Regions from separate parts of the Streptomyces sp. CA-146814 genome, predicted to be linked through region 2. Evidence: riboswitches for the same ligand, from Rfam matches in the RefSeq annotation. Region 2 holds a riboswitch; each other region holds the start of a gene.
The links. A riboswitch is a leader RNA that binds a small molecule or an ion and turns the genes downstream of it on or off. The one in region 2 is predicted to bind cyclic di-AMP.
Positions count from the first base shown of each region.

Region 1: linked by a shared signal. The riboswitch ahead of ACQP09_RS31915 (LysM peptidoglycan-binding domain-containing M23 family metallopeptidase) and the one ahead of ACQP09_RS18460 (M23 family metallopeptidase) in region 2 are both predicted to bind cyclic di-AMP.
Region 3: linked by a shared signal. The riboswitch ahead of ACQP09_RS22195 (NlpC/P60 family protein) and the one ahead of ACQP09_RS18460 (M23 family metallopeptidase) in region 2 are both predicted to bind cyclic di-AMP.

Region 1 covers NZ_CP192068.1:7,226,655-7,229,920, reverse strand. Annotated here, with positions in the region: gene ACQP09_RS31920 (SGNH/GDSL hydrolase family protein) at 1-772, opposite strand, end outside; gene ACQP09_RS31915 (LysM peptidoglycan-binding domain-containing M23 family metallopeptidase) at 935-1,909, opposite strand; cyclic di-AMP (ydaO/yuaA leader) riboswitch at 1,913-2,073, opposite strand; gene ACQP09_RS31910 (tyrosine-protein phosphatase) at 2,485-3,266, shown strand, end outside.
Region 2 covers NZ_CP192068.1:4,165,387-4,168,652, forward strand. Annotated here, with positions in the region: gene ACQP09_RS18450 (MerR family transcriptional regulator) at 1-269, shown strand, start outside; gene ACQP09_RS18455 (PP2C family protein-serine/threonine phosphatase) at 418-1,650, shown strand; cyclic di-AMP (ydaO/yuaA leader) riboswitch at 1,858-2,012, shown strand; gene ACQP09_RS18460 (M23 family metallopeptidase) at 2,024-3,070, shown strand.
Region 3 covers NZ_CP192068.1:4,925,279-4,928,544, reverse strand. Annotated here, with positions in the region: gene pcrA (DNA helicase PcrA) at 1-1,445, opposite strand, end outside; cyclic di-AMP (ydaO/yuaA leader) riboswitch at 1,716-1,883, shown strand; gene ACQP09_RS22195 (NlpC/P60 family protein) at 1,882-3,114, shown strand; gene ACQP09_RS22190 (hypothetical protein) at 3,178-3,266, opposite strand, start outside.

The DNA of each region.
Region 1 (3,266 bases), 3.1 Mb from region 2:
GCAGCCGTCGGCCGATCCACGGCACCAGGTACTCCCGCGCCCACTGGACGTTGTCGCGCCGCGCGTCGAAGGGCGTGCGCTGGGCCTGCGGCGGCCACGGCTGGTCCGGGTCGGCCGGCACGTCGTGGCCGAGGACCTGGGCGGCGCGGAGCGCGACGCGGGTGTGGCCCTCGGGCGACAGGTGGAGCCGGTCGGCGTCCCAGGCGCGCCGGTCCTGGACCGAGCGCAGCGACCACAGGTCGAGCACGGGGCACCGGTACCGGTCGGCGATGGCCCTCAGATGCACGTTGTACGTGGCGATCTTGCCGCGCATGTGGCGCAGCACCGGAACGCCCCGGGTGTCGAACCCGGTGGTGACCATGACGGTGCCGACCGCCTGGGTCAGGTCGGCGACGGCCCGCTCGAAGCGCTCGGCCAGGTCGTCGGGGTCGGCGCCGGGCCGGATGATGTCGTTGCCGCCGGCGCAGAAGCTGACCAGGTCGGGGGCCAGTTCCTTGGCGCGGGGGATCTGCTCCGCCACGATCTGGTCGAGGAGGCGTCCGCGTACGGCGAGATTGGCGTAACGGAAATTGCCGTGCCGGGTGTCGTCGTCCGGGTTCGTCGCCGCGTCGGGGACCGGGAGCCGGTCGGCGAGGAGCACCGCGAACCGGTCCGCCCAGCCGACGAAGGCGCCGTCGGGGCCTGGGTCGCCGACGCCCTCGGTGAAACTGTCCCCGATCGCCGCGTACGACCCGATGATGTTCTGCTGCTGGGTTCTCGAATCGTCTGCCACAAGCCCATATCCTGCACCGTTCAATGTGACCTACGCGACCGTAATACGGGGTTGACGGGTGGTGACATAGACCACCCGGTCAGATTTCGGTAAAGCCGGAATAAGTGGAGGGGCGGTGCGCCGCCGCGCACCGCCCCTCGTTCACTTCTTCTCGCCCTCGGGTCAGAGGGAGACGCCGTGCTGCCGCAGGTAGGCGACCGGGTCGACGTCGGAGCCGTAGCCCGGGCCGGTGCGGACCTCGAAGTGGAGGTGCGGGCCGGTGGAGTTTCCGGTGGAGCCGGAGAGGCCGATCTGCTGGCCGCCGGTGACGGTCTGGCCGGCGGAGACGCTCAGCGAGGACTGGTGGGCGTACTGGGAGTACATGCCGTCCTCGTGCTGGATGACGACCTCGTTGCCGTACGAACCGCTCCAGCCGGCCGAGACCACGGTGCCCGGGCCGATGGCCTTGACGGGGGTGCCGGACGCGGCCTGGAAGTCGGAGCCGGTGTGGTAGCCGCTGGACCAGCTGGCGCCGGAAGCGCGGTACTGGGTGGTGACGTTGGCGTTGTCGAGCGGTGCGGTCCAGCCGGAGCCGGTGGCCTGGGAGGAGCCGGTCTGCGTGGAGGCACCGGACTCGGCGGCGGCGTCGGACTCGTCGGCCGAGACGGTGTCGGCCTTCGGGGCCGGCTCGGCCTTCTTCGGGGCGGCCTTCTTCGGCGCGGCGGCCTTGGGGGCCGGAGCGGACTTCTTGGCCTCCGAAGGCGCGGCGGAGCCGGTGGCCTTGGCGCCGAGGGTCAGCTTCATGCCCGGGAAGATCAGGCTCGGGTTCTCGCCGACGGTGGAGCGGTTGTCCTGGTACAGCTTCTGCCAGCCACCCTTGACCTGGTGCTCGGAGGCGATCTTGGCGAGGTAGTCGCCGGAGACGACGGCGTACGTCTTCGCGGTGGTCTTCGCCGTGGCGGGCGCGGCCTGCGGGGCGGCCTGGGCGGCGGCCGAGGCGGCGGCGGGCTTGACGGCGGGGGCCGCCTTCTCCGCGGCGTGGGCGCCGGTGGCGCCGAACAGCGGGAGGGCGAGTACGGCGCCGCCGGTGCCCGCGGCGAGGACGCCGCGGTGGATCGGGCCGGACTTGGGACGGCGGTGCTTACCCTTTGCGGGCATGGGGAAGTTCCTCTCCGGCGCCTGCGAGGTGAGCTGTCGGGTTCGGGCTGGAGATGCCCGGCCGCCGGATGGCGACTTCACCCCGAGCCGGTCCGGATCGCTCCGGGCCGGCGGCTTACCTGGTTCCCCCGCTCCTGCCACACGTGAGTGGGTGGGTGCGAATTCCGGGCGGCGGCAGGATTAGGCGGTCCGTCCGGATTGACGGTGACCGTAAACGAGTCGGGACGACAGGAACAAGCCGTCGGTTCCGCCCCGGAATCATCGATTCAATTTCGCTCCGGATTTCCCGTCACACTCCGTGGATTACGGATCTTGGCTTTCCTTGCGGATCCCGGGAAAACGCCTCGGAGCCACCGCCACCGTCCGTCACGGATATGATCCCGCTCACCTACGGATTCCCATCTCCCCCATTAGCGGGGCATGTTCTGCGAAATGCACCAATACGGACATGCCGTCGGCGGGAGCCCTGACGCACCGTCAGTCAGCCGATGGTTGCCCGGTGAACCGATGTCGTATCGTCACAGGAGCGCCCTCGCCGGAGAGCCGCGCCGACGCCAGAGATTCCAGGAGCCACCGTGACGCAGCAGGTGCCGCAGGTCCCGCCGACCGAGACCGCACTGACCGGAGTCCGCAACTTCCGCGACGTGGGCGGGCTTCCCACCACGGACGGGCGGCGCACCGCCTTCGGCCGGCTCTACCGCAGCGGCCACCTGGCGCACGCCACCGCCGAGGACGCGCTCTTCCTCGCCGGGCTCGGGCTGCACACCGTCTTCGACTTCCGGAACTCCGCCGACCACGCGCTCGACGGGTACGACATCGAGCTGACCGGTGTCCGCAATGTCAGCATTCCGCTCTCCGACCCGGCGGACGGCGCCGAGTTCTGGCGACTGGTGCGTGACGGGAACATCGAGCAGCTGCGGTCGATCCTGGCCAACGGCAAGGGCACCGAGCGCATGATCACCATGTACCGCTCGACCATCGTCGACCGCACCGCCGAGCACAGCCGCGTCCTGCACGCGCTCGCGGAGGACAGCGTGCCGGCCCTGATGCACTGCGCGGCCGGCAAGGACCGGGCGGGTCTGTCGATCGCGGTCTCGCTGCTCGCGGTGGGCGTCGAGCGCGAGGCGATCGAGGCGGACTACCTCAAGTCCAACGACCCGCACCGCCGGTACAAGGTGAAGCGCACGGACATGTCCGAGACCGGAATGTCCCCCGAGGTGATGGAGCTGCTCAATCCGCTCTTCGGCGCGCAGGCCTCCTACCTCGAAGCGGCGTTCGCGGCCATCGACGAGACCTGGGGCACGACGGACCGCTATCTGACGGAGGGCCTGAAGGTCTCCCCCGAGACCCGGGAGCG
Region 2 (3,266 bases):
CTCAGGAGATCGCCCGGCGGCACTGTGCGTGGCTGTCGTCGTCCACGGCGGCGAGCGACGCGTCGGGCGGCGGGCCGGGCCGGGCGGCGGGACGAGCGGCGGGCCGGGCGGCGGACAAGGAGCCCGGTCGCTCCTACGTCATCGGGCTCGGCGAGATGTATGTCGCCGATCCCCGCTTCGGAAAGAACTACGATCGCTACGGGGACGGCACCGCCGCCTTCGTACGGGATGCACTGACGATCTACGCCGAACGCCGGCTCTCCGACTGACCACGGAGGGCCTCGGCACCAGGCCCGCTTCCCCCTATTCGGCCGATGACGGGTCGCCGCACGGCGCGGCTCCGGGAAGCCTGGGCGGGGCGCGGTACCGTCCGCAGCCGTGGCCGGACCGGGCAGCAGGAGTGCACAGGTGGTGGGGATGGCGGATAAGGGGCGCGGGCTCGTGAAGGCGAGCCTCGGGATCCCCGGGCGGGCCGCGCCCGGCTCGACGGGGCGCGGGAAGCCGGTGGTGGCGCGGAGCGCCGGGACGCGGCGGTTCGTGCGGCTGCTGCCGGTGCTGCTGATCGGCGGCGGGCTCCTCTTCGACTCGCTCGCGCCGCCCAACTTCACCGCCGTACCGCTGTTCGTGGCCGCGCCGCTGATCGCCGCGCCGTTCTTCTCGCTCGCCAGCACCATCCGTACGGGAGTGGCCTCGGTCCTCTCCGTCATCGCGATGCGGATCTCCGACGGCACGTCCACGCAGGTCGTCCCGGTCATCGAGATGATCACGGTCCTCACCGCCGCGGCCCTGGCCCTCGTCATCAACGGGGTCGTGCGCCGCAGCAACGAGCAGCTGGCCTCGGCACGGGTCATCGCGGAGACCGCCATGCGGGCCGTACTGCCGACGCCGGCGGAGCGGATCGGCGGGCTCCAGGTGGCGGCGCGGTACGAGGCGGCGCAGGCGGACGAGTTCGTCGGCGGGGACCTGTTCGCGGTGGCGGACACTCCGTACGGTGTACGCCTGGTCGTCGGCGACGTGCGCGGCAAGGGACTGGACGCCGTGGAGGCGGTGGCGGTGATCATCGGCGCGTTCCGGGAGGCCGCCGAGCAGGAGCGGTCCCTGGAGGGCGTGGCGCAGCGGCTGGAGCGGGCGCTCGCGCGGGAGGGGACGCGGCGGTACGGGCTGGATGCCATGGAGGGGTTCATCACCGCCGTCCTGGCCGAGATCCCGCCCGGCTCGGCCTCCCTGCGCCTCGTCAACCGCGGCCATCCCGAGCCGATCCTGCTGCACGCGGACGGGGCCCTGGAAGTCCTGGCCCCGAGCGTGCCCGCGCTGCCGCTGGGGATGGACCTCGGCGTGTGGCCGGACCGGTCCGACGAGTGGGAGCTGCCCGCCGGTTCGACGCTGCTCGCCTTCACGGACGGCCTCTCCGAGGCGCGCGACGCGAACGGCGTCTTCTACGACCCGGCGGCCCGGCTGCGCGGCCGCATCTTCCCCGGCCCCGAGGAGCTGCTCTCGGCGCTCACCGACGACGTACGGCTGCACACCGGCGGCCGGTCGACGGACGACATGGCGCTGCTCGCGGTCAGCCGGCCGGCGGAGGGCCAGGCGCCGCGGCGGACGACGGTGAAGATCGTCGGCCGGGGTGATGACACGGTGCGTAATCGATGAGCACCGCTCCGCATAACAGTTGACACACCATCAGAAAAAGAGGTGTGGGCGAGGGGTCGTCAAGCCGTCCGATTCGGGCGGCTTGTGGGTGGTAAGTCCCCGTCGAAGCCGTTAATGATCAACAGGAACAGCTTGGAATCGGGCCCGTCTGTCTATTAACGTTCGATAACGCAGCGCGGTCGTCCCAGCCGTCGTCAGAGACGGCGCCGTGCGCGAGCGCCGAATTCCGCAAGGGAACCGGGGAACCACCTACATGGGGTGAATCGGACGCCTGTGTCTCCATCGTGAGGCAGAGGGGCCCGTAGGAGACCTTCCTGCTCCGAACCCGTCAGCTAACCCGGTAGGCGAGAAGGAAGGAAAGGAGCGCGCCCACGTGGCGTCCAATCACCCTGCCCCTGAGGCCCCGTCACCCTTCACTGCCGATGGCCTCGGTGGCCCGGAGCGGACGTGGGAGGAGTGGAACCCCACCGCGGAGTCCATCCGTCCCGTGCGCGGCAAGCACCGCGTGTCCAAGCAGCGGGGTCTCGCCCGTAGCTCCACCGTCCTCGGGGTCGGCGTCATAGCGGCAGTCGGTGCGGGTGGCATGGCCACCGCCCAGAGCAAGCCGCCGGTCTCCATCTCTCTTCCCGATTCCATCGCGGACAACCTCCCCGACGCCAAGTCCCTTCCCGGCGTCGGGGCGTTCATGTCCGACGACGCCGAGGACGCACCGGTCCTCGCCGCCGCTCCGCTCACCTCCGCCGGCATCACGACCGCCGAGGCCGAGCAGGGCACCACCGACGCCGGCGAGGCCCTGCGCGCCCGGATCCTCCAGCAGGCCGAGCAGCAGCAGGCCAACGCCGACGCCGAGGCCAAGGCCGCCGAGGAGAAGGCCGCGGCCGAGAAGGCCGCCGCCGAGGCGAAGAAGCAGCAGGACGAGGCCGAGGCCAAGGTCAAGGCCAAGATCGCCGCCGAGAAGAAGGCGGCCGAGGAGGCCGCGGCGAAGAAGGCCGAGGAGGAGCGCCTCGCCAAGCTCCGCGCCAGCTACACGCTGCCGGCCTCCTCGTACACGATCACCTCGACCTACGGCCAGTCGGGCGCCATGTGGTCCTCCGGCCAGCACACCGGCCTGGACTTCGCCGGAGCGGCCGGTTCGCCGCTCAAGGCCGTGCACAGCGGCACCATCACGGAGGCCGGCTGGTCCGGTTCGTACGGCTACCGCACGGTCCTCCAGCTGGAGGACGGCACGGAGATCTGGTACGCGCACCAGTCCTCGATCGACGTCTCGGTCGGCCAGCAGGTCAGCACCGGCGAGACCATCGGCCGCATGGGCGCGACCGGCAACGTGACCGGTGTCCACCTCCACCTGGAGGTCCACACCGCGGGCGGCTCGGCGATGAACCCGGTCGCATGGCTGAACAGCAAGGGTCTCTCCGTCTGAGGCACTCGCGCCCGTAGGACCCGAAACCCCGGCAGCCCTGACGCTCACCCCCCGACGTCAGGGCTGCCGGTCCGTCCGGCGGCCGGTCCGTCCGGCGGGTCGGCGGGTCCAGGGGTGGAACATGGGGCTCCGGCGTGCGGAATGCGCGGCTCCGGCGCGCGGGATGCGCCGCTCCGGAATGGAATGCGCCGCTCCG
Region 3 (3,266 bases), 760 kb from region 2:
ACGTTGAGGATGCGGCGCAGCGGGACGGTGTCCTCGGGGTTGGCGAGGACGCGGAGGTAGGCCAGGACGTCCCGGACCTCCTTGCGCTCGTAGAAGCGCACGCCGCCGACGACCTTGTAGGGCAGGCCGACGCGGATGAAGATCTCTTCGAAGACACGGGACTGGGCGTTGGTGCGGTAGAAGACGGCGACGTCGCCCGCCTTGGCGTCGCCCTTGTCGGTGAGCCGGTCGATCTCCTCGGCGACGAACTGCGCCTCGTCGTGCTCGGTGTCTGCGACATAGCCGGTGATGCGGGCGCCGGATCCGGCGTTGGTCCACAGGTTCTTCGGGCGGCGGCTCTCGTTGCGCTCGATGACCGCGTTGGCGGCGGAGAGGATCGTCTGCGTGGAGCGGTAGTTCTGCTCCAGGAGGATCGTCTTCGCGTTGGGATAGTCCTCCTCGAACTGGAGGATGTTACGGATGGTGGCGCCGCGGAAGGCGTAGATCGACTGGTCCGCGTCACCGACGACACACAGCTCGGCCGGGGCGTCGGCGGCCTCTCCGGACGGGCCGACCAGCTCCCGTACCAGGGTGTACTGGGCGTGGTTGGTGTCCTGGTACTCGTCGACCAGGACGTGGCGGAAGCGGCGGCGGTAGTGCTCGGCGACGTCCGGGAAGGCCTGGAGGAGGTGGACCGTCGTCATGATGATGTCGTCGAAGTCCAGCGCGTTGGCCTCGCGCAGGCGGGCCTGGTAGAGCGCGTACGCCTGGGCCAGGGTCTTCTCGAAGCCGTCGGCGGCCTGCCCGGCGAAGGTCTCCTCGTCGATGAGCTCGTTCTTGAGGTTGGAGACCTTGGCGGTGAAGGACTTCGGCGGGTAGCGCTTGGGGTCCAGGTCGAGATCGCGGCAGACCAGGGCCATGAGGCGCTTGGAGTCGGCGGCGTCGTAGATCGAGAACGACGAGGTGAAGCCGAGCTTCTTCGACTCGCGGCGCAGGATGCGGACGCACGCGCTGTGGAAGGTCATGACCCACATGGCGTTGGCGCGCGGGCCGACGAGCTGCTCGACGCGCTCCTTCATCTCGCCCGCGGCCTTGTTGGTGAAGGTGATCGCGAGGATCTGCCCCGGGTGCACGCCGCGCTCGGCCAGCAGGTGGGCGATGCGGTGGGTGAGCACCCGGGTCTTGCCGGAGCCGGCCCCGGCGACGATGAGCAGCGGGGACCCGGCGTGCACGACGGCGGCGCGCTGCTCGGTGTTCAGCCCGTCGAGCAGCGCGGCGGAGTCGATCACCGGGCGCGGGTGGCCGTCGCGGTAATACCCGTCCCGGGGCGGCGGGGGCGCGTCGTAGACGCCCTCGAAGAGCCCCTCCGGCACCGCTTCGGGTGCGTGGTCCTCGGGGGGCGGCGGCGGGCCGTCCTCCGCGGACTGGAGGCCGGTCAGGAAGTTGTCGTCAAAGAGGCTGCTCATCGCCTCCCGAGTCTAGGCGGCCGCACTGACAACCTTCCGCCGAAGGCCGGAAGCGGCCCGGAAGGGACCGTTCCCGGCCGTACGCACGGAGAGCGGACGTCCACGTTCCGTGAAGGAACGCCCGGTCGGAGGGGGTGCGGGGCCGCGGATCCGGAAAGGTCACGAAAATGTATCGGGCATATCGCTCATCCTCCTTCCCAGCGGTGCCACCGGTTGGCTAGCGTGCTCGGTCAGGTGATCCGTAATCTCCCTGAGACGAACCGCGTCTCACGGTCACCTCTGCCGAATCCGTGCTGCCCTCCCAGCAGTTCGGAACCGGGGACCCACACGCACAACCGGGGTGAATCGGTCCGTACCCTCGCACAACGGACCGTAGGACAGCCTTCCGTTCCGTCCGAACCCGACAGCTAACCCGGTAGGCGGTCCACGGAAGGAGATGCCGGTCTTGGCATCGCATCGCAAGCCGCGCACGAAGGTGCGCACGACCACCCCTGCCGTCGGGTTCACGACGGCCGCGCTGGCTTCTGTGACGCTGCTCTCCACGCAGAGCGCGACCGCGGCCCCCGCCGAGCCCAAGCCGGCCATCGAGGACGTGCAGAAGAAGGTCGACGAGCTCTACCGGCAGGCGGGCAGCGCGACCCAGCAGTACAACCGGGCGAAGGCCGCCTCCACCGCCCAGCGCACCAAGGTCGACACGCTGCTCTCCGACGTGGCGAAGCGGACCGAGAGGATCAACGAGGCCCGCCGGGAGCTGGGCGCCTTTGCGGCCGAGCAGTACCGCACCGGCGGCATCGCGCCGACCGCCACCTTCTTCCTGGCGGACGATCCGCAGGCGTACTTCGACCAGAGCCGGCTGATGAGCCGGTCGACGGAGCGGCAGCAGAAGGCCGTCGACGACTTCCGTACGCAGCAGGCCGCGGCGTCGAAGAAGCGCGCGGAGGCCGTGCAGAGCCTGGAGTCGCTCACCGAGGCGCAGACCACGCTCCGCTCCAGCAAGCAGAAGGTGCAGACGAAGCTCACCGAGGCCCGGTCCCTGCTCGCGCAGCTGACCGCCGAGGAGAAGGCGCGGCTGGCGGAGCTGGAGCGCAAGAAGGAGGCCGAGGCCAAGGAGAAGGCCGAGCGCCTCGCCGCCCGCCAGGCCGCCGAGGCCAAGGAGCGCGAGGCGGCGGAGAAGAAAGCGCGCGAGGAGGCCGCGAAGGAGTCCGGCGGAGACAGCGACTCGGGTTCCGGATCCGGCTCCGGATCCGGCTCCGGCAGCGGTACGGGAACGAGTCCGGGGTCCGGTACGGGTACGGGCACCGGGGTCGGCAGCGGTTACGCCGCCAAGGCCGAAAAGGTGCTGGCCTTCGCGCGCGCCCAGATCGGGAAGCCGTACGTGTGGGGGGCGTCGGGCCCGTCCTCGTACGACTGCTCGGGGCTGACCCTGGCGGCCTGGCGGGAGGCCGGCGTCACGCTGCCCCGGACCACCTGGGACCAGGTGAAGGTGGGCACGCGGGTCGCCACGTCCGACCTCCAGCCCGGGGACCTGGTCTTCTTCTACGACGACATCAGCCACGTCGGCATCTACAAGGGCGACGGGATGATGATCCACTCACCGAAGCCGGGAGCGAACGTCCGCGAGGAGTCGATCTACTCCATGCCGATCTACGGTAGCGTGCGTCCGGCGTAGCGCCGGGGCGGGGGTGGCTGCCCGAGCGGCGGCCGCCCCCGAGTGGGTCTCAGGTCCAGAGCGTCAGGTCCAGAGCACGGCGATGAAGATGTTGGCGACCGTCAGTCCGCCGACCGCCGCGAACGCGCCCTTCCCGACCTTCTCGTCGTCCC